Regions from separate parts of the Micromonospora sp. WMMD737 genome, predicted to be linked through region 2. Evidence: riboswitches for the same ligand, from Rfam matches in the RefSeq annotation. Region 2 holds a riboswitch; each other region holds the start of a gene.
What was found. A riboswitch is a leader RNA that binds a small molecule or an ion and turns the genes downstream of it on or off. The one in region 2 is predicted to bind cyclic di-AMP.
Positions count from the first base shown of each region.

Region 1 (9,523 bases), 1.5 Mb from region 2:
CGGCCGGCGCCGGGCGGCGGGACGTCGACCTGCCAACGAGTGGCGCCTGCCGGGGGAAACGTCCGCCGGACGCGCCAGTACGCCCTCCGCCGGCTCGGCTGGAGACCGGTCCGGCGGAGGGCGCGTACGCGGGTCAGCTCTTGAAGGCGTCCTTGATCTTCTCGCCGGCCTGCTTGAGCTTGGCGCTGGCCTGGTCGTTGCGCCCCTCGGCCTCGAGCCGCTCGTTGTCGGTGGCCCGGCCGGCGCCTTCCTTCAGCTTGCCGGCCGCGTCCTCGGTCGTGTTGTTGATCTTGTCTTCGAAACCCATGTCAACCTCCGGATTGGCGGTGCCGGTACGCCTCTCGAATACCCCGCACCGCCACCGTCCAACCGTCCGGTCGTCCATCGCCGCCGGACGACCCTGCCGCCAGGCCGGCGGGCCCGTGACGACCGGTGCCGCCGGCCCCTGACGGACGGGGCCGGCGGCACGGTGCACAGGGGTCAGGAGACCGGGCGGAAGCCCCGCAGCCGGAGGCTGTTGGCGACCACGAAGACCGAGGAGAAGGCCATCGCGGCGCCGGCGATCATCGGGTTCAGCAGGCCGGCGGCGGCCAGCGGCAGGGCCGCCACGTTGTAGGCGAAGGCCCAGAACAGGTTGCCCTTGATGATGCCGAGGGTGCGCCGGGCGAGCCGGATCGCGTCCACGGCGGCCATCAGGTCACCCCGGACCAGGGTCAGGTCGGACGCCTCGATCGCCACGTCCGTGCCGGTGCCCATCGCCAGGCCGAGGTCGGCCTGAGCCAGCGCGGCGGCGTCGTTGACCCCGTCGCCGACCATCGCCACCACCCGCCCCTCGTCCTGGAGCCGCCGCACGACGTCGACCTTGTCGGCCGGCAGCACCTCGGCGACCACCTCGTCGATGCCCAACTCGGCGGCCACGGCGCGGGCGACGGTGGTGTTGTCGCCGGTCAGCAGCACCGGCGTCAGGCCGAGCGCGCGCAGCTGTGCGATCGCCGCCCGGCTCGTCGGTCGGACCACGTCGGCCACCGCGAGGACCCCGCGGGCCCGGCCGTCCCAGCCGGCCAGCACCGCCGTCCGCCCCTGGGCCTCCGCCGTGGCCGCCGCCCGCGCGACCTCCTCCGGTACGTCGAGGCCGTGCTCGCGCAGCAGTCGGGGCCGACCGATGAGCACCTCCCGGCCGTCGACCGTCCCGCTCACGCCGAGCCCCTCGGCGTTGGCGAACCCGGTCACCGGCGGCAGCACGCCCACCTCGGCCGCCCCGGCGGCGACGGCCCGGGCGATCGGGTGCTCGGACGCGGACTCCAGCGCCCCGGCGAGCCGCAGCAGCTCCGCGCGGTCCTCGCCGGCCGCCGGGACCACGTCCACCAGCGTCATCCGACCGGTGGTGACGGTGCCGGTCTTGTCCAGCACGACCGTGTCGACCTGCTTCGTGGACTCCAGCACCTCCGGCCCCTTGATCAGGACGCCGAGCTGCGCGCCCCGGCCGGTGCCGACCAGCAGGGCGGTCGGCGTGGCCAGCCCGAGGGCGCACGGGCAGGCGATGATCAGCACCGCCACGGCGGCGGTGAACGCGGCGGTCCCGCCCGACCCGTTGCCGAGCCACCAGCCGAGGGTGCCCACCGCGAGGGCGATCACGATCGGCACGAAGACGCCGGAGATCCGGTCGGCCAGCCGCTGCACCGCCGCCTTGCCGGTCTGCGCCTGCTCGACCAGCCGGGCCATCTGGGCCAGTTGGGTGTCGCCGCCGATGCGGGTGGCGGTGACCACCAGCCGGCCGCCCGCGTTGACGGTCGCGCCGACCACGGGCTCGCCCGGGCCGACCTCGACCGGGACGGACTCGCCGGTGAGCATGCTGGCGTCGACCGCCGAGGTGCCCTCGTCGACCACGCCGTCCGTGGCGATCTTCTCACCGGGCCGCACCACGAACCGGTCCCCCACCACGAGCTGGTCCACCGGGATCCGGGTCTCCGTGCCGCCGCGCAGCACGGCGACGTCCTTGGCGCCGAGTTCGAGCAGGGCCCGCAGCGCCGCGCCGGCGGTCCGCTTCGCCCGCGCCTCGAAGTAGCGGCCGGCGAGGATGAACACGGTCACCCCGGCCGCCGCCTCCAGGTAGATGTTGCCGGCGCCGTCGGAGCGGTTGATGGCGAGGCTGAACGGGTGGGTCATCCCCGGCGTCCCGGCGGTGCCGAGGAAGAGCGCCCAGACCGACCAGCCGAACGCCGCCAGGGTGCCGAGCGAGACCAGGGTGTCCATGGTCGCCGCGCCGTGCCGCAGGTTGATCCAGGCCGCCCGGTGGAAGGGCAGCCCGCCGTAGGCCACGACCGGGGCGGCCAGGGTGAGCGACAGCCACTGCCAGAAGTCGAACTGCCAGGCGGGCACCATCGCCAGCACGATCACGGGCACGGTGAGCACGGCCGATACCCACAGCCTGGTACGCAGGCCGCGCAGCTCGTCCACCGGCTCGGCGGCCGGTTCGCCGCCGGCGGGCGTGGGCGGGGGCGGCAGGGCCGCCGTGTAGCCGGTCTTCTCCACCGTGGCGATCAGCTCGTCCGGGGTGACCTCGTCGGCGTACCGGACGGTGGCCTTCTCCGTGGCGTAGTTGACGGTGGCCGTCACCCCGTCCATCCGGTTCAGCTTCTTCTCGATCCGGGCCGCGCAGGAGGCGCAGGTCATCCCGCCGATCGCCAGCTCGATCTGGTTCGGCGCCGTCAGCAAGGGCTTGGTCGTCATCATGCTTCCCGTCAGTCGTGCCCGTGACCGGGGACGCCGTGGTCGGCGCCGGCGGTCGGGGAGCTCGTGGCGGCGGGCGTGCCCGCCGTCGGGGAGCTGGTCGCCGCCGGGACACCCGGCGCGGTCGGGCTGCCGGCGACGACGGTGAACTCGGCGGTACGCACCACGCCGCCGTGCTTGAAGTCCAGGTAGAGGCGGTAGGCCCCGGCCGACGGCATCTCGGCCGAGAAGCTCACCTCGGGGCCGGGCCGCGTCCGGCCGTCGCCCGGCTCGCCGTGCGGGTGCACGTGCAGGTAGGCCAGGTCGCCCTGACGCAGCGCCACCAGGTGGCCGTACGCGCCCAGGTAGGGCTCCAGGTCGGTGACCGGCGCGCCGGCGCGGCTCACCGTCAGGGTCAGCTCGGCGGTGCGGCCGGGCTCCGGGGCGCCGGCGAGCGTGACGGTGTAGCCGTCGACCGTGGTGCTGGTCGCCGGGGCGGGCAGGGGCCGCCCGGTCAGCGCGCCGGGGACGGTCACGTCGACGCCGAGCGTCAGCGCCTCGCCCCCGGTCGGGGTGAAGTCGGCGAACGCCCGCCAGACGCCGGGACCGGCGAGTGGCGAGTCGACCCGCCAGGTGCCGTCCGGCGCCATCTCGGGGTGCACGTGCCGGAAGCCGGAGAGGTCGCGGCGGGCCACGATCAGGTGCATGCGCTTGTCGTGCGCGACGTCGTACGCGGTCACCGCCCGGCCGTCCGGGCCGGTGACCTGGAAGGCGAACTGCCCGGCCGGGGCGTCCACCGGGCGCAGGGTGTAGCCGCGGTCGGAGACGAGCAGGCCGCCGGGCAGGTGCGCCGCCCCGCCGCTGTCGCCCCCGTGTCCGTCCTCGCCGCCGTCGCCGTGCCCCCCGGTGGCGTCGTGCGGGGCTTCGGCGGGCGGCGCCACGGGGTCGGCCACCCGACCGACCCCGTACGTCGCGCCGAACACCACCGCGAGGCCGAGGGCGAAACCGCTCAGCTTCGTCGCCGTGTTCATGGTGTGCCTCGTTTCCCCCGTGCCCGCGCCTCAGGCGCCGACGAGGTCGTAGCCGGCCTCGTCGACGGCGGAGCGCACGGTGTCGGTTTCCAACGGACCTTCGCTGGTGACGGTGACCTGACCGGCGGCGACGTCGACCTGGACGTCGCTGACGCCCGGGATCGCGCCGACCTCGGTGCTGACCGCGGTGGCGCAGTGCCCACAGGTCATGCCCTGCACCTGGTACGTCGTGGTGATCATGGAACTCTCCTCTCGACGCCTCCAGCCTATACCCCCCAGGGGTAAATCGGAGGCGGACCGGTGCCTGCGTCGCGTACCGGTACCCGGTGGGGGTATCCCGACTGGAAGCGAACGTACCATACCCCCGAGGGGTACGGTATCCTCGACCCCATGACCACACCGACGCCCACGCCGACCAGGGGCTACACCGCCACCAAGGATCAGCTGCTCGCGCGGCTGCGCCGCGTCGAGGGGCAGGTCCGTGGCATCGAGAAGATGGTCGACGAGGATCGCTACTGCATCGACGTGCTCACCCAGATCTCCGCGATCCAGGCCGCCCTGGACAAGGTCGCGCTGGGCCTGCTCGACGGGCACGCCCGGCACTGCATGCGCGAGGGCGCGGCCGAGGGCCGGGCCGACGAGATGGCCACCGAGATGATGGCCGCCGTCGGTCGCCTCATGAAGCGCGGCTGACCACCGGCAGGCTCCTTCGCCCGGTCGGCGCACCGGTTCCGCGCGCCCGGGCCCGCACGGCAGGATCCGCGCGCCGGGCCCCTCCAGGCAGGATCCGCGCCGCCGGGCCCCTCCAGGCAGGATCCGGTGGCGGCGCCCCGGCACCCCCTGGGGCGGTACGGCCAGGGCGCCCCGGCGCCCCCGGTCGGGGACGCCGGGGCGGGCGGCTCAGAACCGGCCGAGGATCTTGCGCATCGTGTCGATCTCCGCCTGCTGGGTGCGGACGATCTGCTGGGCCATTGCCTTGGCTTCCGCGTTCACGCCCCGGGCCAGCTCGTCGCGGGCCATGGTGATCGCGCCCTCGTGGTGGGCGATCATCATGGTCAGGAACTGCCGGTCGAACTCCCGGCCGGTGGCAGCTGCCAGCTTCGCCATGTCGGCGTCGGACATCATGCCGGGCATGCCGTGGTCCATGTGCGGCATGCCGCCCGGCGACGGCACCGGCCGCCCCCAGGCCGCCAACCAACCGCTCATCGTGGCGATCTCGGGTCCCTGGGCGGCCTTGATCTCCGTGGCGAGCCGCCTGACCTCCGGATCCGCCGCCCGCGTCGGCGCCAGTTCGGCCATCTCCACCGCCTGCCGGTGGTGCGGAATCATCATCTGGGCGAACATCACGTCCGCGTCGCCGAACGCGGCCGCACCGGTGGCGGTGGCGGCCGGCCCGCCGGCGCCGGGGGTGCCGTGCCCCGCCCCCGGCGACGAGTGGTCGTCGCCACCGCAGGCGGCGAGGGCGAGGGCGGTGGTGACGGCGACGCCGGCCAGGGCGGCACGGCGCGCGAGGGTACGAGTGGTCATGGTGGAACCTTTCGGTGTCGGAACGTACGCGGCATGACGGGGACGCGGAACGGCGTGCAACCGCACCGCGTCGAACGCGTCCTACCTGCGCAGCACCGAGACCGTGGCGAGCCGCAGACCGACCGGCCGGGGCGGCGGGGCCCGGGGCGGCGGGAAGGCGCCGACCGGACCGCCCCCGGTCGGGCCGACGGCGCGTACGCGGACCGACAGCACCGCCGCCAGCAGCAGCGCGGCCGTGAACGCGCCCAGCACCGCCAGGCACACGCCCCACCCGGGCAGCCCTCTCCCCGTATCACCGCCGGCAGGCAGCAGGTCCTCGGAGGCGCAGCCCCCGGGACAGCCCACGACGGTCTGGAGAGCCAACCCGGCGGCGTGCGGGCCGGGCGCGGCGGCGGCGGCGTGCGGGCCGGGCGCGGCGGCGGCGGCGTGCGGGCCGGGCGCGGCGGCGGCGTGCGCCGACGGGTTCGCGGGATGACCCGTCTGGTGCGAGTCGTGGCCGATCGTGTGCATCGCGGCCAGCCCGAGCAGCGTGCCGACGAGCAACAGGAGCCGCGCGCCCCGCGCCGCCGTCACCGTCGTCCGCACGTCCCTCACGCTAGCGCGTCGACCCGTGCCGCACGGGCACCACCCACGTCCGGCCCCCGCACGTGCGCGGGCCGGCACCGGTTCCCGCACGTCGACGGCGAAGGTGGGCCGGTCGGGCACGGATGGGTATCGCGCGTGAGGAGCCGAACATGGGCGGCCGGGCGCGCGCAGGTCCCGCGCGTGGGCGTGCCGGCGGGCGTGGTGAAGGTCCGCGCCGCGACACCACCCGCACGACCTGCGCCCCGATGCCGGGGTGGCTACCATTCGGCCGGTGGCCCTCCGGACTCCGCACCACCCGCCCCGCGCGCACCGCCGGGCGGCGGCACCGCCCACCCGCGACCGGGTGGGGGCCCAGGACCGCGGTACGTGACCGCACCACCACGCGGAAGCGATCCCCGTCGCGCCCACGCGGCGACGGGTGAACCGACCGGCCCCGCCGGCCCGTACCCCGCCCTGGATTCGTAGGGAGACACACGTTGGGCGCCGACCACACCCGTCCCGCTCCGTCCGCCCCGCCGAGGGTGCGGCGGATCCTCGTCGCGACGGTGGTGCCCCTCTTCGTCGCCACGCTGATCGCGGCCCTGGTGCTGTGGCCGTGGGACGCGCCCGACCCGGCGACCGGCACCGACGCACCCCGCTACCACGGCACGGTGACCCGGGTGGTGACGGAGCCGTGCCCGCCCGCCCCGGAGGCCCCGGAGGGGAGCCCCGACGCGCGGCAGGGCCCCTGCGGCACGGTCACCGTACGGGTGCAGGACGGCCCCGACGCCGGCCAGCAGATCCAGACGCCGATCCCGGCCGGGCCCGGTGCGCCGACCGTCGCCGTGGACGACGAGATCATCCTGGTCGAGCTCACCGACCCCGCCGACCCCACGGCCAGCACCTACAACATCGCCGAGCACCAGCGCGGCAAGCCGCTGGTCTGGCTGGTGGCGCTCTTCGCGGCCGCCATCGTCGCCTTCGGGCGGTGGCGCGGGCTGGCCGCGCTGGGCGGCCTGGCGGCGAGCTTCGCCATCCTGCTGACCTTCGTGCTGCCGGGCATCAGCGCCGGGAACCCGCCCCTGCTGGTCGCGGTCGTCGGCGCCGCTCTGATCATGTTCGTGGTGCTCTACCTGACCCACGGCGTGACGGCGCAGACCTCGGTCGCCGTGCTCGGCACGCTGGGCAGCCTGGTGCTGACCGGTGTCCTCGGCACGATCGCCACCGCCGCGACCCACCTGACCGGGTTCGGCTCCGAGGACGCCACCACGCTGTCGATGTACCAGGCCGACGTCGACCTGCACGGGCTGCTGCTGGCCGGGATCGTCATCGGCTCCCTCGGCGTGCTGGACGACGTCACGGTGACCCAGGCCGCCACGGTCACCGAGCTGGCCCACGCCAACCCCGGGCTGTCCCGGACGCAGCTCTACCGGGCGGCGACCCGGGTCGGCCGGGCGCACATCGCCTCGACGGTGAACACCATCGTGCTGGCGTACGCGGGCGCCTCCCTGCCGGTGCTGCTCCTGCTGACCGCCGACTCGCGGGCGGTGACCCAACTTCTCACCAGCGAGTTCCTCGCCCAGGAGATCGTCCGCAGCGCAGTCGCCACCCTGGGCCTGATCGCCGCCGTGCCGCTGACCACCGCGCTGGCGGCCCTGGTGACCACGGCCGGCCGACGCGGCGGGGACGCCACCGGCCGCGCCGCGCCCACGCGCACGACCGCGCCGACACCCCGGCCGGCGACCGACCGGTCCGAGGCGCTGGAGGCCCTCAGCGGGCCGCGTGGGGACACGCCGTCCGCCGCTCCCGCCGAATGGCCCGACGGGCGCAGAAGTACGGACACCGCATGGTGACGCTCCTCAGCGTGACCGAACAGGGCGTTCGTCCTGATAAACGCGTCACTGGTCACCGTCCGCCATTACGAAATAACGCATTTAGTCGGCTTAGGGACGTAGATCCCCGGGAGCGTTCTCGGGTAACCTCGCTGCCGGTCACCGCCGAAGGCGCGCAGCGGCGCCTGCGGTGCCGCCGCCCAATCGCCGCGAGGCGAACCGGGGACCCAGGTACGTGGGGTGAATCCGCGACAGCGGTAGGGGCCACTTCCGCCCCGAACCCGTCAGCTAACCCGGTCGGCGGTCGACGGAAGGGAAAACTGTGACGGCACCCCTACGCCGCTGGTTGACGCCCGTGGTGGCCGTACTCGCCGCTCTGGCGGTCTTCGCCGGGCCTCTGCCGGCGGCGGCCGCGCCCACCCCGCCCAAGCCCTCCGGGCACGGGGACGACGAGCCCAAGCTGCTCGACGACCTCATCGAGGCCCGGAACCGGTCCTACGTGCAGGCCAAGGCGAAGCTGGCGAAGTCGAAGAAGCGCCAGCTCGAACTGGCCCTGGAGGTCTCCCGGGCGCAGGCCGAACTGAGCGCGCTGGCCCCCCAGGTCAGCCAGATCGCCGCCCAGTCCTACCGCACCGGGCGGATCGGCGCGGTGTCCATGCTGCTGGACACCGCCAGCCCCGACTCGTTCGTCAAGCGCGCCGCCGCCCTCGACGAGCTCAACCTGGTCAACTCCAAGAAGCTCGCCGAGGTGAACGCGGTCAAGGACCGCGCCGAGCAGGCCAAGCTGGCGCTCGACACCGAGGTCCGCGAACAGCAGAAGCTGACGAACGAGATGGCGCGCGGCAAGCGGGAGGCGGAGAAGGCGCTCGCGCTGGTCGGCGGCAGAGGACTGACCAGTGGCAAGGTGGTCGCCACCTCGCCGGTGGCGAAGATCGCGCCGGGACGGACGGCCGACGGCGACTGGACGCCGCTGTCACCCACCGAGGCCGATCCCACCACCTCCGGCCGCATCACGGCGCGCACCCTGCACATGTACAAGGAGGTCAAGCGGGCCGGCTTCAACCGGTTCGTCGGCTGTTACCGCCCCGGCGGGCCGTACGAGCACCCGAAGGGCCGGGCCTGCGACTGGTCGCTGCAGAAGAGCGGCTTCTCCCCCTGGCACAACGACGACACCTACATGTACGGCAACAACCTGACCGCGTTCCTGGTCCGCAACGCCGATCGGCTCGGCATCTACTACGTGATCTGGAACAGACAGATCTGGTTCCCGGCGACCGGCTGGAGTTCCTACAGCGGCCCGTCGAACCACACCGACCACGTCCACGTGTCACTGCTCTAGCCGGGACCACACGTACACACAGAGGGCCGCCCCGCCGGACGCGGGAGCGGCCCTCTGTCGTCTGTACGGGCCCGCCGCGACGACCTGCCGGGCGGGCGGAGTCAGGCGAGCGCGGCGCTGGCCGCCGCCTCCGGCGCGTCGGCCGTGCGGGCGGGCACCTCGGCCACCGTCCGCACCTCGCCGGCGGTCAGCCGGTACGACATGCCGACCACCCCGCAGCGGCCGGCGGCCACCTCCGCGGCGAGGACGGCGGAGCGGCCCAGCATCGCCTCGACGGTGTGCGCGATGTGGATGTCGACGATGCCGTCGATGTCGTGCACGCCCTCGGCGGCGGCCCGGCGCAGGCTGGGCACCACGGCGTCCACCACGGCGCACAGGTGCCCGACCGGCGGGGTGCCGGTGGCGTCCGCCGCACGAGCCGCCTGGACGGCCCCGCAGGAGTCGTGACCGAGCACCACCACCAGCGGCGTGCCCAGGACCGTGACGGCGTACTCCACGCTGCCCAGCACCTCGGGACCGAT
Region 1 covers NZ_JBMHMH010000001.1:5,578,449-5,587,971, reverse strand. The annotation lists gene ACN27A_RS24805 (CsbD family protein) at 134-307, opposite strand; gene ACN27A_RS24800 (heavy metal translocating P-type ATPase) at 481-2,733, opposite strand; gene ACN27A_RS24795 (hypothetical protein) at 2,742-3,740, opposite strand; gene ACN27A_RS24790 (heavy-metal-associated domain-containing protein) at 3,771-3,980, opposite strand; gene ACN27A_RS24785 (metal-sensitive transcriptional regulator) at 4,131-4,433, shown strand; gene ACN27A_RS24780 (DUF305 domain-containing protein) at 4,641-5,267, opposite strand; gene ACN27A_RS24775 (hypothetical protein) at 5,349-5,852, opposite strand; gene ACN27A_RS24770 (YibE/F family protein) at 6,329-7,684, shown strand; cyclic di-AMP (ydaO/yuaA leader) riboswitch at 7,851-7,982, shown strand; gene ACN27A_RS24765 (coiled-coil domain-containing protein) at 7,986-9,002, shown strand; gene ACN27A_RS24760 (carbonic anhydrase) at 9,104-9,523, opposite strand, start outside.
Region 1: linked by a shared signal. The riboswitch ahead of ACN27A_RS24765 (coiled-coil domain-containing protein) and the one ahead of ACN27A_RS31310 (C39 family peptidase) in region 2 are both predicted to bind cyclic di-AMP.

Region 2 (9,523 bases):
TGTGGCTGCCGTACCTGGAGCGGATCGGCCGGCCGTTCCTGGTGATGGTGCGCGAGCCGGAGTTCCTGCCCCTGGTCGCCGCGGCCACCAGCGCGCCCGTGGTCTACTGCCCCACCACCAGGGCCATGGACGAGGCGCTGGTGCCGAGCCTGCGGGTGGCGTTCTACGTCAACCACGGCGCGAAGAACAGCCACTGCATCCGCTACACCCAGCTGACCCACGTCCAGCTGCACCACGGCGACAGCGACAAGGCCCCCAGCGCCAACCCGGTCTCGGCGATCTTCGACCGGATCTTCGTCGCCGGCCAGGCCGCCATCGACCGGTACGCCCGCGCCGGGGTGGACATCCCGGCGGAGAAGTTCGTCGTCGTCGGCCGCCCGCAGGTCGAGTCGATCGAGGTACGCCCGGAGCCGGCGCGCGGGCGGGCCAACCCGACCGTGCTCTACACGCCGACCTGGACCGGGCACAACGCGGACGCGAACTACTGCTCCCTGCCGGTGGCCGAGACGCTGCTGCGCCGGCTGCTCGACCGGGGCGCGACGGTGATCCTGCGGGCCCACCCGTACACCTCGCAGAACCCGGCCTCCGCCCGGCAGCTGGGCCGGCTCACCGAGCTGCTGGCCGCCGACCGGGCCCGCAGCGGCCGGCAGCACGTCTTCGGGGCCGCCGCCAGTCGGGAGCTGACCCTGACCGAGTGCGTGAACCGCTCGGACGCGCTGGTCTCCGACGTGTCCGGGGTGATCTCCGACTACCTCTACTCCGGCAAGCCCTACGCGGTGACCGACATGGTGGGCTCCGGCGACCGGTTCCCCGAGCAGTTCCCGCTCGCCGGGTCGGGCTACGTGCTGCGGCGCGACATGGCGAACGTGGACGAGGTGCTGACCGCGCTGCTGGACACCGATCCGCTGGCGTCGGCGCGGTGGGCCACCCGGAGCCGCTACCTGGGCGACTTCCCCGCCGAGTCGTACGCCGAAGCGTTCCTGGCGGCCGCCCGGCGCCAGCTCGACGAGGGCTGGCGGACGCCCGCCCCGCGCACGGGCGGCGCGACCGGCCTGCCGCTCGACCCGGACGAGGCGACCCTCTCCCCCGCCACCTGACCGCCCCGGTCGGAGAGGCACACCGGCCACGACGGCGGACCTCCGGGCCGTTCGCGGGGGGCGTCAGCGGTACGGCTCGACGAGGTCCAGGACCGCCTCGGGGGCCTCGACGTGGGCGTTGTGCCCGAGGCCGGGCAGGGTGGCGACCGGCACCCCCAGCTCGGTGAGCTGGGCGTCGGTGACCATGGGGTCGTGCTCGCCGCGGGCCAGCAGCACGGGCACGTCGGTCGCCGCCAGCAGGGCGGGCAGCTCTGGCGCGCCCACGCCGAACGCGGCCGGGTCCATCGCCAGCCGCCAGCGGCCGTCGACCTGCCGCAGCCCCGCCTCCACGACGGGGTGTTCCGGGGCGAAGAGCCCGGTCAGGCCGGCCACCCGCAGGTAGCGGCGGGCCGCCTCGTCCCGGCTGGCGAACCAGGTCACCGGCCGGGCCGCCAGCTCACCCGCCTTGGCCAGCTCCGCCGGCGACCAGACGGCCTTGATGCCGAGCCCGACGACGGCGTCGACGGGCAGCCCGGCGCCCCGGGCGGCCAGCGCCAGCCCGACCACCCCGCCGAGGGAGTGCCCCAGCACGACGAGCCGGTCCCCCGGCGCGAGCCCCGCGGCGATCCGCGCGGCCAGCCCCGGGAAGGAGTACTCCGGCAGCGGCGGCGACCAGCCGTGGCCGGCGAGGTCCGGCGCCAGCCACCGCCCCGCCCACCGATGCTCCAGCAGCGGCGCCCAGGGCAGCCACACGTCGCCGGTCGCGCCCATGCCGTGCAGGAGCAGGAGCACCCGCCGGCCGTCCCGGTCACCCGACTCATCGACCATGGGCGCAGTGTGCCACCCGTCGGGCGCCGCGGGCGAGGGCCGTGACCCGGACACGACATCGGGCGCCGACCCCCCGGGTGAGGAGCCGACGCCCGACGGCGTCGCTCAGGCGGAGTAGCCGCGGGTGGCGGCCCAGTTCGCCAGGGCGATGGTGCTCATCCAGTACGACGCGGTCGCCGGGTTCGCCGAGTCGGCGATCTTCACCAGCCGCCCCTCGTCCTGGTAGCCGACCACCGCGACGTAGTGGCCGCCGGGGAAGGAGTGCCAGCCGCCGTCGGTGTCCGTGGCGCTACCGGCGACGTTGACCACGACGCCCCGCCCGTCGGCGATGGCCGCGACGACGTCGGCCTGGAGCCGGTCCATCTGGGCCGGGGTGGCGGCGCCACCGGGGATCATCCGGGTCCGGTACGGGTCGCCCTTCACCGTCGCGTTCAGCACGCGGGTGGTGTCCTGGGCCGAGTCGGTGCCCATCTGGTCGGTGCCCAGCTGGGCACCGAGGGCGTCCTGGCTGCGCGCGATGCCGGCGGCGCTGAGGGCGTGCCGGACGGCCGCCGGACCACAGTTGTAGAAGGTGGTCTGGGCCTGGTAGTCGTAGTCCAGGCTCTTGGCGGCCGGCGGCTTCGGCGGCGCCGGCTTGCGGGTCAGGTCCGGGTCCGGGGCGGCGCTGGACGCGCTGGCCGACGGGGCGGCGCTGGACGCGGCCGGGGCGGCGCTGGACGGGGCGGGCGCGACCCGGGCCTGGCTGCGCGAGGCCGCGGCGTCGTCCCGCAGCTCGGTGGCGGCCACCGGGGCCTGCGCGGCGGCGGGGGCCTCGTCGGCTCCGGCCAGCAGCGCGCCCGTGCCCGACGCCAGCACGAGCGCCGCGGCGGACGCGGCGGCCAGCTGGTACGGACGCTCGGACGTGAGGCGACGCAGCTGTCGCTTGAGGTGGTGCTTCACGGTTTCCTCCACGGGCTCGGGGGGTGAGCGGCCGTCGGTCCGCGCCGAGGGCAGGACGGACCGCCGCGCGGACGGGCGTCCGGGCGGGTGGTGGACCACTCAGGGGATGCGCCCGGGACGCCGGGCGACGGACGGTGACCGGTGGGTCAGCTCATGACCTGCGGGCGGACGAGCGCGGTCACCGCGGCGCCGTGGAGACGGCGGCACAACCGAGGGGTGTACGGGTGTGGCATGAAGATGGAACTCCTTCCGACACCGCCGACCGGGTTAGCTGACGGATTCGGGCGGGAAGAACGCCCTACCACGGGCCCACGGCCCACGGATTCACCCCAACGAGCACTGGGTCCCCGGTTCGTCGTTCACGATTAGGCGGGTCGGCGCGGCGTCGCCTCTGGCGATCGGGTACCGCACCGGACGCGCCGACATTACTGGCCGGTCCGCGCCCTGCCAACCCCGTCCCACCTGCCTAAACCTTGATCGGGAGACAATTTTTGCGGGCACTTCGCCACTGACGCGACTCAATGGGACGACCGTTTCTGCGCGCACCTTGAGGCGACAACGGGACAAGTGGCGGGCAGCGGCGCCGAAACCCCGACAGGAATCGGCCGGGCCGCGCCCGATGACCGGTTCGCCGACGTGGTGACCGGCGTCACCGAAACGGTCGGGATTTCGTCGCCCGGACTCTCCGGCCGCCGGGGGCGCTCAGCGCGAGTCGGCGTACGTCGGTCGGTGGTCGCCCTGCGGATCGGCGGCCCGGGGGCGCGGCACGGCGCTGCCCCGGTCCCCCGGCGCCGCCCCGGGGCCGCCGGAGTCCTTCCCGGCGCCGTCCCCGTCCCGCGGCGTCCGGGCCGGCCTGCGCGGGGTGAGCAGCCGCATCATCGGCGTCTCGACGAGCCGGTGCAACAGGCCGGCCAGGGCCAGGTTGACCAGCAGGAAGCCGAGCACCACCGCCAGCCCCCACCAGCCGGTGAAGCCGACGCCCCAGTCGCCGGTGAGCCGCAGGACGGTGATCATCACGAGGACGTGCACCAGATAGAAGGCGAAGGAGACCTCGCCCAGCCAGACCATCTGCCGGGACCGCCACGGCGAGCGCCGCCCGCGCACGTCCGCGTCCGCCGCCGCGGCGATGACCAGGATGTACGCGACCGAGAGCAGCGCAGCCCACAGCTCGGCGCGGACCCACTGCGCGGCGACCACCCAGGTCGCCACGAAGAGCAGGCTGGCCAGCGGCAGGCCCGGCCCGCGCCACCGGCCACGCCGCATCAGCTCGGCGGCGGCGACGCCCATCCAGAACTCCAGCGACCGCACCGGCGGGAAGATCTGGGTGAACCACCAGCGGCTCTCCTCGGGCACCAGCGCCTGGGCCGGCCAGAGCGCCAGGATGAGCAGCGGCACCGCGACCACGACCGCCCACAGGGCCCACGGTCGGGCCCGGCGGATCAGCGGCAGCGCCAACGGCAGGCAGAGGTAGAAGAAGAACTCGCAGGACAGCGACCAGCTGACCGTGTTGATGCTGTAGAAGTGGCCCGGCCGCGGGTCCCACGCCTGAAGGAGGAACAGGTTCTCCACCGCCACGAACCGGTCCACGGGGTCGGCGAACCAGGCCGCGACCGCCAGCGCCGCCACCCACAGCACCACGTGGCTCGGCCAGATCTTGGCCACCCGGCGCCGCCAGAACGCCCGACGGGTGTCGGTGGGGCGGGCCGACCAGACCAGCACGAAGCCGCTGAGGATGAAGAAGAACTGCACGCCCGACAGCCCGAGGGCGAAGGCCCAATCCACGACGGCCTTCTGGCCGGGCTCGGCGATGATGCCCATCGTCGCGACGTGGAAGCCGAAGACGAGCAGGGCGGCGACCCAGCGCAGCCCGGTCAGCGACGGCAGGCGGCTGGCCGGGGACGCGTGCCGGGCGGCCGGCGCGACGGTCGCGGCGTCGTTCATGCCGGCATCCCGACGATCCGCAGGGTCACCAGCACGTACGTCTCCTCCTCGACCCCGTCCTCAGGGCCCCGAAGGTGCCCCGTGGCGGTCCACCGCTCGGCGCCGCCCCGCCGGGCACCCTACCCGCCGGGCCTGAGGCTCTGTTCCGTCCCGTCCGCGAGTGCCCGTTCTGTCCCGTGGGGTAATCCCGGGTCCCCCCGTCCCTCCGTGACCGTTGCGTCCCCATCCGTGACGGCGGTGGCGGGCCTCCGGGTTCCGGCCGATCGGGTGGCTAGTATTCCCAGACCCGGAGGTGACGAGAGGCGGGCGGATGCACCAGCGAATCCTGATGCGGGCGAAGAAGGGCCCGTTCGACGTCTACTCGGCGGAGGAGACGCACGAGCGGAACTGGATCGGCGACAACAACGGCAACCTCGTCTTCAGCCACGCCGCCCACAAGCTCCTGCGCACCGCCACCGCCGAGATCACCTCGACCGAGTTCAGGATCAACCCGCGCGACGCCGACATGATCAACGAGCGGTACGACGTCTACGTCGTACCGCTCGCCAACGCCTTCCGCCGCAGCTACGCCCACCGCGTCGAGGCCATGACGAAGCTCATCGAGCAGCTGAAGATCCCGGTGGTGGTGCTCGGGGTGGGCGTGCAGACCGACGTCAACGGCGACCGGGAGTACCTCCGCCCCATCGACGACGTCGTGACCCGCTTCGTACGGGCGGTCCTCGACCGCTCGCACAGCATCGGCGTACGCGGCGAGATCACCCGTGACTACCTGCGCACCCTGGGCTTCTCGGCCGTCGACGTGATCGGCTGCCCGTCGATGTTCCTGCACGGCGACAGCCTGCGGGTGGAGAAGAGGAAGGCGTCCCTGTCGCCCGACGACAGGCTCGCGCTCACCGTCTCCCCGTACGTCACGTCGATGGCGGAGATCATCGCCCGGCACCACGAGCGGTACCCGAACCTGCGCTACCTGCCGCAGGACCTCAAGACGCTCGGCACCCTGCTCTACGGCGACGCCCCCGGCGACCGGGGCAGGACCAGCAGGATCCCGATCCACACCTCGCACCCGCTGTTCACCGAGGACAAGGTGCGGATGTTCGTCGACCCCTGGACCTGGATGGACTACCTCTCCGGGTTCGACTTCGCGTTCGGCACCCGGATCCACGGCACCATCACCGCGCTCATCGCCGGCACGCCCGGCTACCTCTTCGCGCACGACTCGCGCACCCTGGAACTCGCCCGGTACTTCGAGATCCCGCACCGGGTGATGAAGGACGTGCCGGTCGACGTCGACGCCGCCCAGCTCTACGCGGAGGCGGACTACACGGCGCTCAACGCCGGCCACAAGTCGCGCTACGAGACGATGCTCGCCTTCCTCACCAAGCACGACCTGGGCCACGCCTTCGCCGACGGCGACAGCGCGGCCCGGTTCGACGCGCAGGTGCGCTCCACCGCCTTCCCGCCCGCCGTACGCCCGGCCGCCGCGACCGCCCCCGACGCGCTGCTGGAGCGGATCCAGTGGCTGCGCGACCGCAACGTCGAGCTGCGCAAGGAGACGGAGACGCTGCGCGGGCAGCGCCTGCAGGCCCGGGTCAAGCAGGTGATCGGCGGCCGGGTGCGCCGGATGCTGAACCGCTGAGGCGGGGTCCGCACCGTCCGACCGGCCCCTCTTGACGGCGGGTCGGCGGGCGGGCGACGCGTCCGTACACCTGTACCAACACGCCGGGTACGCTGGGCGGATGACCGGGGCCGCCTACCAGCCGTCGATGTTCGACCTCACCGCCACCGGACCGTCGCTGAGCCCGCTGGCCGACCGGCTGCGCCGGCACCCGCTCACCCACGGCGCGTGGGTCGACCATCTCCCCGGCTGGGTCACCGGCTCCGACCAGGTCTTCGACGTCCTGCTGCGGGACGTCCCCTGGCGGGCCGAGCGCCGCACGATGTACGACGCCGAGGTCGACGTGCCCCGGCTGCTCTGCTGGTACGCCGGGCACCGCCCGCTGCCGCACCCGCTACTCACCGAGGCGCGCGCCGCCCTCACCCGGCACTACGCCCCCGAGCTCGGCGAGCCCTTCGTCACCGCCGGCATGTGCCTCTACCGCTCCGGCCGGGACAGCGTCGCCTGGCACGGCGACACCCAGGGCCGCTCCGCACACACCGACACCATGGTCGCCATCGTCTCGTTCGGCTCGCCACGCACACTGCTGCTGCGGCCCCGCGGCGGCGGCGACAGCCTGCGCTTCCCACTCGGCCACGGCGACCTCGTGGTGATGGGCGGCTCCTGCCAGCGCACCTGGGAGCACGCCGTGCCCAAGACCACCCGCCCCGTCGGGCCCCGCGTCAGCGTCCAGTTCCGCCCCGCCGGCGTCGCCTGACCCGCCCCGACGCAGGCAACCGTCGCGTCCCCCAACGGCGGCGCCCAGGCCACCAGCCGAAACCCTGCCGGGCCACCGGCCGGGCCGAGCCGGGCCTCTGCTAGAAACGACTCCTGGGTTTCACCTGCGCCCCCGTCACCTCTTGACGACGCGAAGGGCGTTCCATGACCCAGTCATCCACCGAGCCGCGCTCCCGTTGGTCCGCCTGGGCGGTCCACGGCGACGGCCGGTCCATCCGCCCCGGCGACGTGGTCCACCCCGACGAACGCCTCTCCTGGCCGCGCACCCTCGGCGTCGGCGTGCAGCACGTCGTCGCGATGTTCGGCGCCACCTTCACGGTGCCGCTCATCACCGGCTTCCCGCCGGCCACCACGCTCTTCTTCTCCGGGCTCGGCACGCTGCTGTTCCTGCTGATCACCGGCAACCGGCTGCCCTCGTACCTCGGCTCGTCCTTCGCCTTCATCGCGCCGGTGCTGGCGGCCAAGGCCGGCGGCGACATCGGCCCGGCGCTCGGCGGCATCGTCGTCGCCGGCGCGGCGCTGGCCGCCGTCGGCCTGATCGTCCAGCTCGCCGGATCGCGCTGGATCGACGCGCTGATGCCGCCCGTGGTCACCGGGGCGATCGTCGCGCTGATCGGCCTGAACCTCGCCCCGGTCGCCTGGGACGGCGACGGGAGCGGCACCGGCGTGAAGGCGCAGCCGCTGATCGCGGTGGTGACCCTGGCCGCCATCCTGCTCGCCACAGTGGCCTTCCGGGGCTTCCTGGCCCGGCTCTCCATCCTGCTGGGGGTGGTGGTCGGCTGGGTCCTCGCCGCCGTGCTCGGCGACCTGGATCCGAAGGCGGTCGACGGCCTGCGGGACGCCGCCTGGGTCGGCCTGCCCGAGTTCCACGCGCCGAGCTTCAGTCTGCGCGCGGTCGTGCTGGTGATCCCGGTGATCCTGGTGCTGATCGCCGAGAACGCCGGGCACGTGAAGGCGGTCGCCGCGATGACCGGCCGCAACCTGGACCGCGACATGGGCCGGGCGTTCATGGGCGACGGCCTGGCCACGATGCTCGCCGGCTCCGGCGGCGGCTCCGGCACCACCACCTACGCGGAGAACATCGGCGTGATGGCGGCGACCCGGGTCTACTCCACCGCCGCGTACTGGGTGGCCGGCCTGACGGCGGTGCTGCTCGGGCTCAGCCCGAAGTTCGGCGCGCTGATCCTCACCGTGCCGGCCGGCGTGCTCGGCGGCGCCACCACCGCCCTGTACGGCCTGATCGCCATCCTCGGCGCGCGGATCTGGATCGAGAGCCGGGTGGACTTCCACGACCCGGTGAACCTCATGACCGCCGCCGTCGCGGTGATCGTCGGCGCGGCCAACTACACCCTCACCGCCGGCGACCTCTCGTTCAACGGCATCGCCCTCGGCACCGCCGCGGCCCTGACCGTCTACCACGGCATGCGCCTGGTGACCCACCTCCGCGGCACCACCCCCACCCGCTGACCCAACCCGGCCCCCCGCCCCGCCCCTCGCAGCGTTGATCATGAAGTTAGCGGGGCAATATGCCCGATTCCGACCAGCCAACCTCATGATCGACGGGGGCAGGTGAACCGGCGGGGGGGGCGGGAGGCGGGAGTGCCAGCGACCCGTCGAGCGGGGCTGGGTGGAGCGCAGGGAGCAGGAAGGGCCGGCTGCGGTGCAGCCGACCCTTCCTGCTGACAGGTCAGTCGCGTTCGATCTGGTGGCCGACGACGGTGGGACCCAGCATCACGGCGAAGCCGGAGCCGTCGCGGCGCGGGTCCGCCGCCGGCAGCTCCACCGGCTCGCCGGTGGCGGTGGCGGCCACCGGACGCGACCCGACCCAGGCGACGGCCACGTCGGTCTCACCCTTGAGGAAGCGGTGGGCGCGCACGCCGCCGGTCGCCCGCCCCTTCGCCGGGTACGCCTGGAACGGCGTCACCTTCACCGTGGCGCCCGTGGAGGTGACCACCATCGGCTCGCCGTGACCCGGATCATCGGTGCGGACCGCACCGAAGAACACCACCCGGGCACCGGCGGGCAGGTTGATGCCCGACATGCCGCCGCCCTTGGTCCCCTGCGGCCGGACCAGCCCCGCGGCGAACCGCAGCAGCGACGCCTCCGACGTGACGAAGGTGAGCGTCTCCGCGCCGTCGGTGAGCCAGGTCGCCCCGACCACCTCGTCGCCCTCCCGCAGGCCGATCACCTCGAACTCGTCCGAGCGCACGGGCCACTCCGGCGCGCAGACCTTGACCACGCCCTGCCGGGTGCCCAGGGCGAGGCCCGGGGAGCCCTCGGCCGTCGGCCCGAGCGGGGCCAGCCCGACCACGGTCTCCCCCGATTCCAGCGGCACCAGCTCGGCGGC
Region 2 covers NZ_JBMHMH010000001.1:7,062,255-7,071,777, reverse strand. The annotation lists gene ACN27A_RS31320 (CDP-glycerol glycerophosphotransferase family protein) at 1-1,097, shown strand, start outside; gene ACN27A_RS31315 (alpha/beta fold hydrolase) at 1,161-1,904, opposite strand; gene ACN27A_RS31310 (C39 family peptidase) at 2,010-2,855, opposite strand; cyclic di-AMP (ydaO/yuaA leader) riboswitch at 3,085-3,225, opposite strand; gene ACN27A_RS31305 (acyltransferase family protein) at 3,546-4,784, opposite strand; gene ACN27A_RS31300 (polysaccharide pyruvyl transferase family protein) at 5,095-6,420, shown strand; gene ACN27A_RS31295 (alpha-ketoglutarate-dependent dioxygenase AlkB) at 6,521-7,156, shown strand; gene ACN27A_RS31290 (uracil-xanthine permease family protein) at 7,321-8,643, shown strand; gene ACN27A_RS31285 (DNA gyrase/topoisomerase IV subunit A) at 8,864-9,523, opposite strand, start outside.

Region 3 (9,523 bases), 2.0 Mb from region 2:
GTGGGAGCAGCTCGAGCCCACCATCGAGCAGTACAACAAGGTGCGGGCGCAGCTGAAGGTCAACCGCAAGAAGTCGGAGGACCTGCAGAAGAAGATCCAGCCGTTGGCGCTGGAGAGCGAGCTGGCGATGGACCGGGTCGGCGACCTCGCCTCCCGTTACTACATCTCCGGCCCGTCCCACGACATCGGCGCGCTGCTGGTCAGCGCCAAGCCCGACACGCTGACCGAGCAGCTGACGCTGCTGGACCGGCTGGCCGCCCAGGAGCGCAAGCAGCTCGAGGGTGTGACCCGGGTCCGCCAGAAGTACGACACGGAGAAGCAGAAGCTCGACACGCTGATCGTGTCGCAGACCAAGCAGCAGAACGACCTGGCGGCGAAGAAGAAGCAGATCGACGCCGACATCAAGAAGCTCGAGGCGTCGATGCCGGTGACGACCGTCAAGACGGAGAAGTGCCCGACCATCAACGGCGTGGTCAGCGAGGCGGCCCGCACCGCGATCCGCACCGCCTGCGCGCAGGTCGGCGACCCGTACGTCTGGGGTGCCACCGGCCCGAACTCGTTCGACTGCTCCGGCCTCACCCAGTACGCCTACAAGGCGGCGGGGATCCACCTGACGCACTTCACGGGTGCGCAGTGGAACGAGGGCAAGGCCATCCCGCGCTCCGAGGCGCGCCCGGGTGACCTGGTCTTCTTCAAGGCCGACCTGAGTCACGTCGGCCTCTACCTCGGCAACGACAAGATGGTGCACGCGCCCCGGGCCGGCAAGCCGGTCAACGTCTCCAGCATCAACACGATGCCGGTGGCAGGGTTCCGCAGGCCCGGCTGATCAGCTTCGCGCAACGAGAGAAGGCCCCCGGTCGGACCGGGGGCCTTCTTCGTGCGGGTGCGGTCAGCGCGGCGCGCCCAGCGGGGACGGCACCAGGTTCACGTCGTCCAGGTTGACGTACATGATCCGGTGGCCGAACTGGACCTGCACGTACCTGTTGTCGCCCCGGACGACCGTCTGGTCGTGGGGGGCGGACCCGTCGAACGTGGTGGCCCGGTAGTACTCGCCGGGGAGCAGGTTGCCGACGGCGTACCGCTGGCCGGCCGAGAGGGTGTACTGCAACGGCGAGATCGCCTGGTACGGCACGCCCTCCGGGTACGCGGCCTGCTCCGGGTAGGCCCGGCCGTACACCGGGATGGTGGCCTTACCGGTCTTCGGGGTCACCACGAACCCGACGGTCCACTTCGCCGTCGGCTTGGCGGCAGGGTTGTGGAACCACCCCTTCTGGCCGAGGTACCAGATCGCGGTCCAGTCGCCCTGCACCTCGGCCAGCGCGTACGTCTGGCCGGCCGAGACGCGGGCGCCGTGGTCGGAGACGTACGTGGTGTTCGGGGTGCCGTCGGGCCGCAGCGCGATGTCGTTGACCAGCGGCGCGTCGTGGCTCGGCGCGTTGTGCAGGAACAGCGCGGAGGAGCCGCGCAGCGGGCAGGGGGCCGTCGCCGGGGGCGGGTTCGGCACGCCCGGAGGCTGCCGGTTGCAGCCGGTGAACGGCGGCTGGTTGGTGGCGAAGTCCGGGTCGATGGTGACCAGCCCGGTCCGGTGCGTGCCGGTCGACTTGAACGGCGCCTTGAGCAGGTCGAAGTAGTGCGACCAGTTCCAGTACGGTCCCGGGTCCCAGTGCATGCCACGCACGTTCGCGGCGACGGTGCCGGGGACGTTGTCGTGCCCGATGATGTGGTTGCGGTCCAGCGGGATGTTGTACGCCCGCGCCAGGTGGCGGACCAGCTTGGCGGAGGTGCGGTACATCGCCTCGGTGTACCAGGTGCCGTGCCCGGCGAAGCCCTCGTGTTCGAGGCCGATGGACTTGGCGTTCACGTACCAGTTGCCGGCGTGCCAGCCGACGTTCTTGGTCTTGATGTGCTGGGCGATGTGCCCGTCCACCGAGCGCAGGGTGTAGTGCCAACCCACCCGCTTCGGGTCCTTGACCAGGTTGACGCTGGGACCGAAGTAGCCCTCGGTGTCGTGGATGACGATGTACTCGATCTTTTGCTGGGTGGGACGGTTGCCCAGGTCGTGGTTGCCGTAGTCGCCCAGGGTGGGGCCGTAGTTCTCGTACGGCGCCGGGATCCACTCGCAGGAGATGTCGTCCGGGCACTCCAGCCCGTCCGGCCGGGCGAGCTTGCGCAGGCGCAGCCGGTCCAGCCAGGAGCGGTTCGGCTGGACCGCCCGGCCGGCCAGCGTGACCCGCTGCCCGTCGTCGGTCACCCGGCTGTCGCCCGTGGCGATGGTGGCGTACACCTCGTTGGCGAAGGCCGCCGCGGCGTCGGCGCTGTCCGCGCCGGAGTACCGGGCCACCGCGCCGTACCAGGCCGCCGGGTCGGTGTCGGCGCCGACCGGGGCGCCGATCTCCTTCTGGTACGCGGCCAGCAGCGCCGCGCCGCCCCGGATGTTCGCCGTGACGTCCGTCCGCAGCGACTCCTCGCTGGCGCCGGTCAGCCCGGCGGCGGCGTCGACGGTCCGCAGCGCGGCCTCGGCGGGAGGCGACGCGGCCGGCGGCTCGTGGGCCTCGGCCAGGGACGGGCGGGAGTCGTCGCCGCGCGGGTCCTCGGTGCCCTCGTCGTGGTGCGTGCCGCCGGCGAGGGCGGCGACGTGCTCGGCGTCGGTGAGGTGCATCGGTCCGTAGCCGCCGCTGGTGCTCGGCGTGCCGGCGTTGGTGTCCCAGCGGGACTGCAGGTAGGAGACCCCGAGCAGGACGCTCTCCGGTACGCCGTACTCGGCGGCCGCGGCGGCGTACTGCTGCTGCCGGTCGGTCACCGGCGCCGCCGCGGCGGCGGACCCGGCGGCGGTGAGCGGCGTCGCCGCCATGGCGGCGGCCACGGCGGCGGCCAGCAGGACGCGTCTGCTCCTCGATGTCGCTGACAGGTGCATCAGACCCCCAGTTCGGACGGGCAAAGGTGGGGTCACCTTCGCCCCGCCCGCCGCCTCTGGTCAATACCTTTCCGTCAGACACTTCAGAAGGAAGAAAATCTTCGTCGCCCGGGTTGCGGATCCGCCCGACCCGGGTGGGTACGGAGTGTCACCGCCCGTAGGGTTGCGGATCGATAACGGTCGTCTCTACTCTGGTCCTTCGTCGGCCGGTGACATTCCGTCCAACCAGGGCGGTGACGGTCCGACACCGCCGAGTCGCTCCCGAGCGAGCCGGGGACCCAGGTTCCCCGGGGTGAATCCGCAGTCCCTGCGGTAGGGCGCCCCTTCCCGCCCGAACCCGTCAGCTAACCCGGTAGGCGGTACGGAAGAAGGAGCACTGAGCCCGGTGGCACACCATGCCCCGCGGCCACCGTCGGCCCGGTCGGCCCTCGCCGACCCGGTGACGGCTGCGCCGCGCCCACGCTGGTACCGCTGCACCACCGCCCTCGCCGCCCTGGCCGCGTTCGCCGTCGTCCTGACCGGCGGCGCCGCGGCGGCCCACGCCGAACCGACGGTCGCCGAGATCGAGCGGCAGATCGACGAGGACTGGAACAAGCTCGAACCGGTCATCGAACGGCACAACGCCACCCGCCAGGACCTGGCTGCCAGGCGGAAGCAGGCCGACGCGCTCGCCGCGCAGATCGGGCCGCTGGAGAAGCAGGTCGACCAGGCGATGGAGAAGGTCGGCGCGCTGGCGGCCCGCGCCTACAAGGGCGAAAACGTCTCCGCCGTCAACGCCCTGCTGGGCAGCCGTTCACCGAGCGAGATGATCGGGCAGCTCGAACTGCTCGACCAGTTCGCCCAGCACCAGCAGCAGGACGTGCGGCAGGTCGCCGAGCTGCGCGACCGGCTGGCCGCCAAGAAGGCGCCGCTGGACGAGATGGTCGTCCAGCTCGGCCGCACCGAGGCCCAGCTCGCGGCGAAGAAGAAGCAGATCAACGCCGAGATCGACCGGTTGCAGAAGCTGCGGCTGCGGGTCTACGGCAACGGCGGCGGCGGGCCGCTGCGTCCCGCCCCCTGCCCGGCCGGCTATCCCGGCGGCCCGGCCGGCACCGCCGTGAAGTTCGCCTGTGCGCAGATCGGCAAGCCCTACGTCTGGGGCGCCGAGGGGCCGAACTCGTACGACTGCTCCGGCCTGATGCTCGCCGCCTGGGCGAAGGCGGGGGTGTCGCTGCCACACAACGCCGCACAGCAGCGGCGGGCCACCGCGTCCGTGAGCCGGGGCGAGCTGCGCCCGGGCGACCTCGTCTTCTACTACAGCGACCTGCACCACGTCGGCATGTACGTCGGCGGGGGCTGGGTGGTGCACGCCTCCCGCGCCGGGGTGCCGATCAAGATGAAGAAGGTCGACGACGGCCCGATCCACAGCTACGGCCGCCCCGGCTGAGGTGTCAGGAAGGGCACCTTCCTAACGCCTTCGGTAGAGGAAGGTGCCCTTCCTGACGCGCAGCGGCCGGGTCAGCGGCCGGGTCAGCGGGTGGGCCAGGTGCGCCAGTGCTGCCAGGAGCGGCTCGGGGTCGGGCCGCGCTGTCCCTGGTAGCGCGAGCCGTAGACGGCCGAGCCGTACGGGTGCTGCGCCGGCGACGAGAGCCGGAAGATGCAGAGCTGGCCGATCTTCATGCCCGGCCAGAGGGTGATCGGCAGGTTGGCCACGTTGGACAGTTCGAGGGTCACGTGACCGGAGAAGCCCGGGTCGATGAAGCCCGCCGTGGAGTGGGTGAGCAGGCCCAGTCGGCCCAGTGAGCTCTTCCCCTCCAGCCGGCCGGCGAGCTGGTCGCCGAGCGTGATCACCTCCAGCGTCGAGGCGAGCACGAACTCGCCCGGATGCAGCACGTACGGCTCGCCCTCCGGCACCTCGACCATCGACGTGAGGTCGTCCTGCTGCTGCGCGGGGTCGATGTGGGTGTAGAGGTGGTTGTTGAAGACCCGGAAGAGCTTGTCCAGGCGTACGTCGATGCTGGACGGTTGCACCAGCGCGGGCTCGAACGGCTCCAGCGCGAGCGTTCCCGCCTCGATCTCGGAGGCCAGGTCGCGGTCGGAGAGCAGCATCCGCACACCTTAGCGACCGACACGCGTGACCTGCGTGTCGGAGTGCATCTTCGTACAATTGTTCGATAGAATGCCGGCATGGCTTCCTGGTCCGAATTCGCCGCCGACGAGCCCCGCCTCGCCGACGGGATCCGCCTCCTCATGCAGCAGTACGGGCCGGGCTTCGGCTACCTGGCCACCGTCCGCGCCGACGGCGGTCCCCGGGTGCACCCGGTCTCCCCGGTGATCACCGACGAGGGGCTCTTCTGCTTCGTCGTCGACTCGCCCAAGCGGCGCGACCTGGAGCGCGACGGCCGCTACGCGCTGCATTCGTTCCCGCCCGAGGAGAGCGACGACGAAGCCTACGTCGCCGGCCACGCCCGGCCGGTGACCGACCCGGCGCGGGTGGCCCGGCTGGCCCGCAGCCACCGGGCCGCGCCGCAGGTCGACTGGCGGGTCTTCGAGTTCACCGTCGACGTGGCGATGCTGGCCCGCCGCGAGTCCGGCGTCGCGGGCGGCGCCAGCGAGTGGCACGGCCGGCCCGCCGTCCAGGTGTGGCTCGACCCCCATGCGGCCGCCGCCGGCACCGCGCTGGTGCCCGAAACCCGGTCGGGGCGCGTCGGCGACCACGCCGCCCGCCCCGCCGCCTGAGACGCGGTGCGGCGCCCCGGGCCGTCCCCCTCCGGGGCACCGCACCGTGACCACCGCCCGACCCCCGCGTGCCCGGCCGCACAGACGCCGGTGCCGGCCCCGTCGAGCGAGGCCGGCACCGGTCGAGTCGTACGGCGTGACTACGCCGCGCGGTACGCGTTCCAGGCGGTCAGCATGCGGCTGGCCTGCCCGGCGGTGAACTGGTACATGCAGGAGTCGTAGCTGTAGTCCATGAAGTTGGTGATCGGGTCGACGCCGGGGGCGGTGCAGGTGTTCCGCCCGGTCGGGCAGCCGGAGGCCGGCGACGCCTCGGCAGCGGTGTCGCTGACGCTGTCGCCCGAGCCGGAGCAGCCGCCCTGGAAGGTGTGGTAGAGGTTCAGCCAGTGGCCGACCTCGTGGGTGCCCGTGTCGCCCTGGTTGTAGTTGGTGGCGGTGCCGCCCGGCAGCGACTCGCTCAGCACGACGACGCCGTCCATGCTGTTGAGGTTGCGGGTCGGGAAGGTCGCCCAGCCGAGCAGGCCGTTGCTCAGCTCGCCCAGGTAGATGTTGAGGGTGTTCTTGCCGCCCGTACGCAGCGAGGTCTTCATCGACCGCTCCGCCGAGGAGCCCTGCACGATCGGGTACCAGGACGGGTTCGTCACCCGGTTGATCTTCTGGAGCTGGAAGCTGAACGCGGTGGACGCGCCGCCGGTCGCCCCGCTGAACGACTGGTTCAGCACGTTGATCTGCGAGTTGACCATCGAGTCGGGGATGTTGCCGCCGGCCCGGGTGCTGTTCTCCTGGATCACGTGCACCACCACCGGGATGGTGACGGCGGCGGCCATCGTGGAGGCGCCGGCGCCGGTACGGAACCGGGCCCGCTCACGCAGCGCGGCGGCCATGTCGGCCTCGCGCTCGCGGGTCTCCGCGAGGGTCAGCTCGTTCGGCTCGTGCTTGGCGCCGCTGCCCGGCTTGACGCGGGCGTCCGAGTGGACGTCGGCCGGCTCGACGCAGACCTCGGTCGGGGCGGCGGAGAAGGCCGAAGCGGCCGGTACGACACCCACGGCGGCGGTGCTGAGCAGCAGCGCGAGGGTCGTCGACGCGACGCCGGCCGTACGCCGGGTCAGCAGGTTGGGACGGAGTCCCATGGGCCCACCTCTTTCTGGCGGCGCGACAGGGGGTATGTCACGCCGTGACTGGAACGTTGGGCAGACGTTACAACCCATCGATTGATTTGAGAATGGCCATATGTTGCCGCGGTGGAAATTTTCCTGGCAGCGGCTGGGCGCGCATCGACGTTGCTCGACGCGGGACACGACTCGCCGCCCTGGCGTGACTGGGGTAGCGGTGCGGCTGGTGGTGCGGCGTGGCGGGCGGTGGCGCGGCGCGATCTTGGCGAGTTCAGGCCCCTGTGGGGGCCGTTGGCTGCCAAGATCGCGGCACCGGGTGGTGTCGGAGGGGTACCTGGGTGCAGCGTCGTGACGACTCAGGTACAGTGGTGCCGCCTGCGGGTGTAGTTCAATGGCAGAACATCAGCTTCCCAAGCTGACAGTGCGGGTTCGATTCCCGTCACCCGCTCCAGCACGAAGGCCCTGGTCAGGATGCAGATCCCGACCAGGGCCTTCGACGTTTTCCTGCGCGCCCAACCCGACGAAGCATCGAGCTGGGCGCGTCGAGCGAGCTATGCCGCGAAGCGGGAACGGCGTCGGCGGCCGATCAGGTAGCCAGCGCCGCCGAGGAGCAGGAGCGCACCGCCAATGCCGGCCACGGTCGCGGTGTCGGCACCGGTCACGGGCAGCCCACCGCCCTCGCCGCCGGGGGCGCCCAGGCTGGAGGAGGGGGCAGGGGTCGGTGCAACGGTCGTCGTGGCACTGGGCGTGGCGCTCGGTGCCGGTGTGGGCTGAGCCGTTGCTGTCGGTGTGGGCTGAGGCGCGCAGTCAATCGCACGTGCGGCGTACAGGCCGTTGTTCAGGTAAGCCAGGTAGGCATCGACGGACCCGTCGTCGAGCACCTTCTGCGCGGCCGCCCTCACGTTGGCACCAGTGCCCGTCAACGTCCGGACCACCGTGATCCGCAGACTCGTTGACCAGGCGTTCTGCACGTCCGCCTTGAGGAATGCACGCAGATCATCTGCGGTGCCGTCCAGCCGTTCCTGCATCACCCGAGGCAGAACGGGCAACGAATCGGCGTTAGCTGCGGCCAGGATCTGGTTGGCCAAGACCCGCACCTCTACATCGGTGGCGGTATCGAGGTCGATGGTGACAAGCTCGCGGATATCCTTGTACACCTTGCGCTCGACCGTCTGGCAAGCCTCGTTCAGACCGGGCGATTCGGTTTGAGCCACCGCCGGCGCCGCCGGAATCAGAAAGGCCAGCGCCATTAGGGCGCCGGCCGGTATCTTCCATTTCAAGTGGGTCTTCCTCCCCCGCTTCAGGCCAAAACATGGAGATATTACCGTCAGTGGGCGGAAAAGCAAGAAGGGATTGATGTCGTCGATGGTGCCCCAGGGCTTCCGATCGGATGAGGCCTCGACGCCCGAGGACGGCTGACATCCTGGACTGTGCAATGAGCGCCTGTACGACCAGCGCCAGATAGTTCCCGCCGTGCGTTGCGTTCCCGTTCGAGCGGGAGCCGAGGGTCAACGGCGGTCAGTTCCTGGAAGTGCCCGCCGGCAACGGAGCGATCACGAGTGGGCCCCGACGTCCCAGCGCCCACACGGTGAGCGCGAAGCAGCAGAGCACCGCTCCCGCGATCGTGACCGCTGTCCAGCCGCCTGCGGACCAGAGCGTGGTCGCGGCGGCGGAGCCGATAGCAGCACCGATGAAGTTGCCGGTGGCCGCCAGGATGCGATGGACGGCGACGAACGGATGCTGCCAGAAGTGGGGACGTGGGTGAGTCGGCCCATGTCCCCACTTCTGATTCCCCTGTACGCGAATGTGGCGTGGTAGCGGCCGTGACTCGCACCGCTGGGAGTGCAACTCAGTTCATAGAGTTCCTCATCATCACGACAAAAGTGAACCCGGTGCTCGTCGGACGACGCAGGGAAATGTCACATTTGATCCGGCGCAGTACCTCGTTTCTGCTGAGGCGGAGCCCTTGCGCGATGAGCCGCTCCGGGCGGACCGGCACCGGATCCTGGAAGTCGACCTCCACCTGCAGGGGCCACGCCTTGTCGACCTGTGCCGGCGGGGTGTCCAGCTGCCAGGCCCCCTGCCAGTCCAGGGTGTAACGGTTGCGCCGGGCGAGCAGGGGATCCAGCAGCGTGGCCGCCACGAGTTCCGGATCGTTGGCGTGATAGCCGTCGAGTAACGCCGGGTCGAGGGATCTGACCGACGCTCGCTCGTGCACGGTGAGTTTGCTCGTCCGATTGCAGGACACGCAACGGACCAGCAGCCACACGTCCAGCAACTTGCCGTTGGCGTTGACGCGGAACCTGCCCTCGCCGGTGGTGGCCGACTCCGACCGGCAGTCCACGCACCGCAACGACAGCAGAGGAAGCCTGGTCCGGCGAACGATCCAGGGCAGCACAATATGAGGTTGTGAAGACATGACGATCTCTCTGAAGACCTGACACGAGGCCGATTACGCGCGGCCTCAAACGCTGCATGAACGGGCGCACGCGGGCAGCCCGACAGAACCGACGAGAGGGTCGGCCTGCAGATGCGCGGAAGAAGGCGTCAGGTCTAAAGAGCGGGCGGGGTCACGCGGTTGTCCTCTGTCCTCGCTGCGACGGGGCATCGGCAACCTACGGGAACGCGGAAGTAGGGCTCAAACGGTTTTCCGGCTCGAAGCGCGATCCGCCTGCGGGAGATGTCCTATCAGCGGTCCGCCGCCGTCAGCCCGGGCATTGCCGGCACCGGCGACCTCCGGTCGGCATCGGACGGTCCACGACTGCCCGGCGAGAAGATCCGC
Region 3 covers NZ_JBMHMH010000001.1:5,093,956-5,103,478, forward strand. The annotation lists gene ACN27A_RS22420 (NlpC/P60 family protein) at 1-826, shown strand, start outside; gene ACN27A_RS22425 (N-acetylmuramoyl-L-alanine amidase) at 890-2,914, opposite strand; cyclic di-AMP (ydaO/yuaA leader) riboswitch at 3,153-3,287, shown strand; gene ACN27A_RS22430 (NlpC/P60 family protein) at 3,300-4,340, shown strand; gene dcd (dCTP deaminase) at 4,424-5,002, opposite strand; gene ACN27A_RS22440 (pyridoxamine 5'-phosphate oxidase family protein) at 5,081-5,632, shown strand; gene ACN27A_RS22445 (zinc metalloprotease) at 5,773-6,759, opposite strand; tRNA gene ACN27A_RS22450 (tRNA-Gly) at 7,119-7,192, shown strand; gene ACN27A_RS22455 (LPXTG cell wall anchor domain-containing protein) at 7,293-8,021, opposite strand; gene ACN27A_RS22460 (DUF1062 domain-containing protein) at 8,591-9,139, opposite strand.
Region 3: linked by a shared signal. The riboswitch ahead of ACN27A_RS22430 (NlpC/P60 family protein) and the one ahead of ACN27A_RS31310 (C39 family peptidase) in region 2 are both predicted to bind cyclic di-AMP.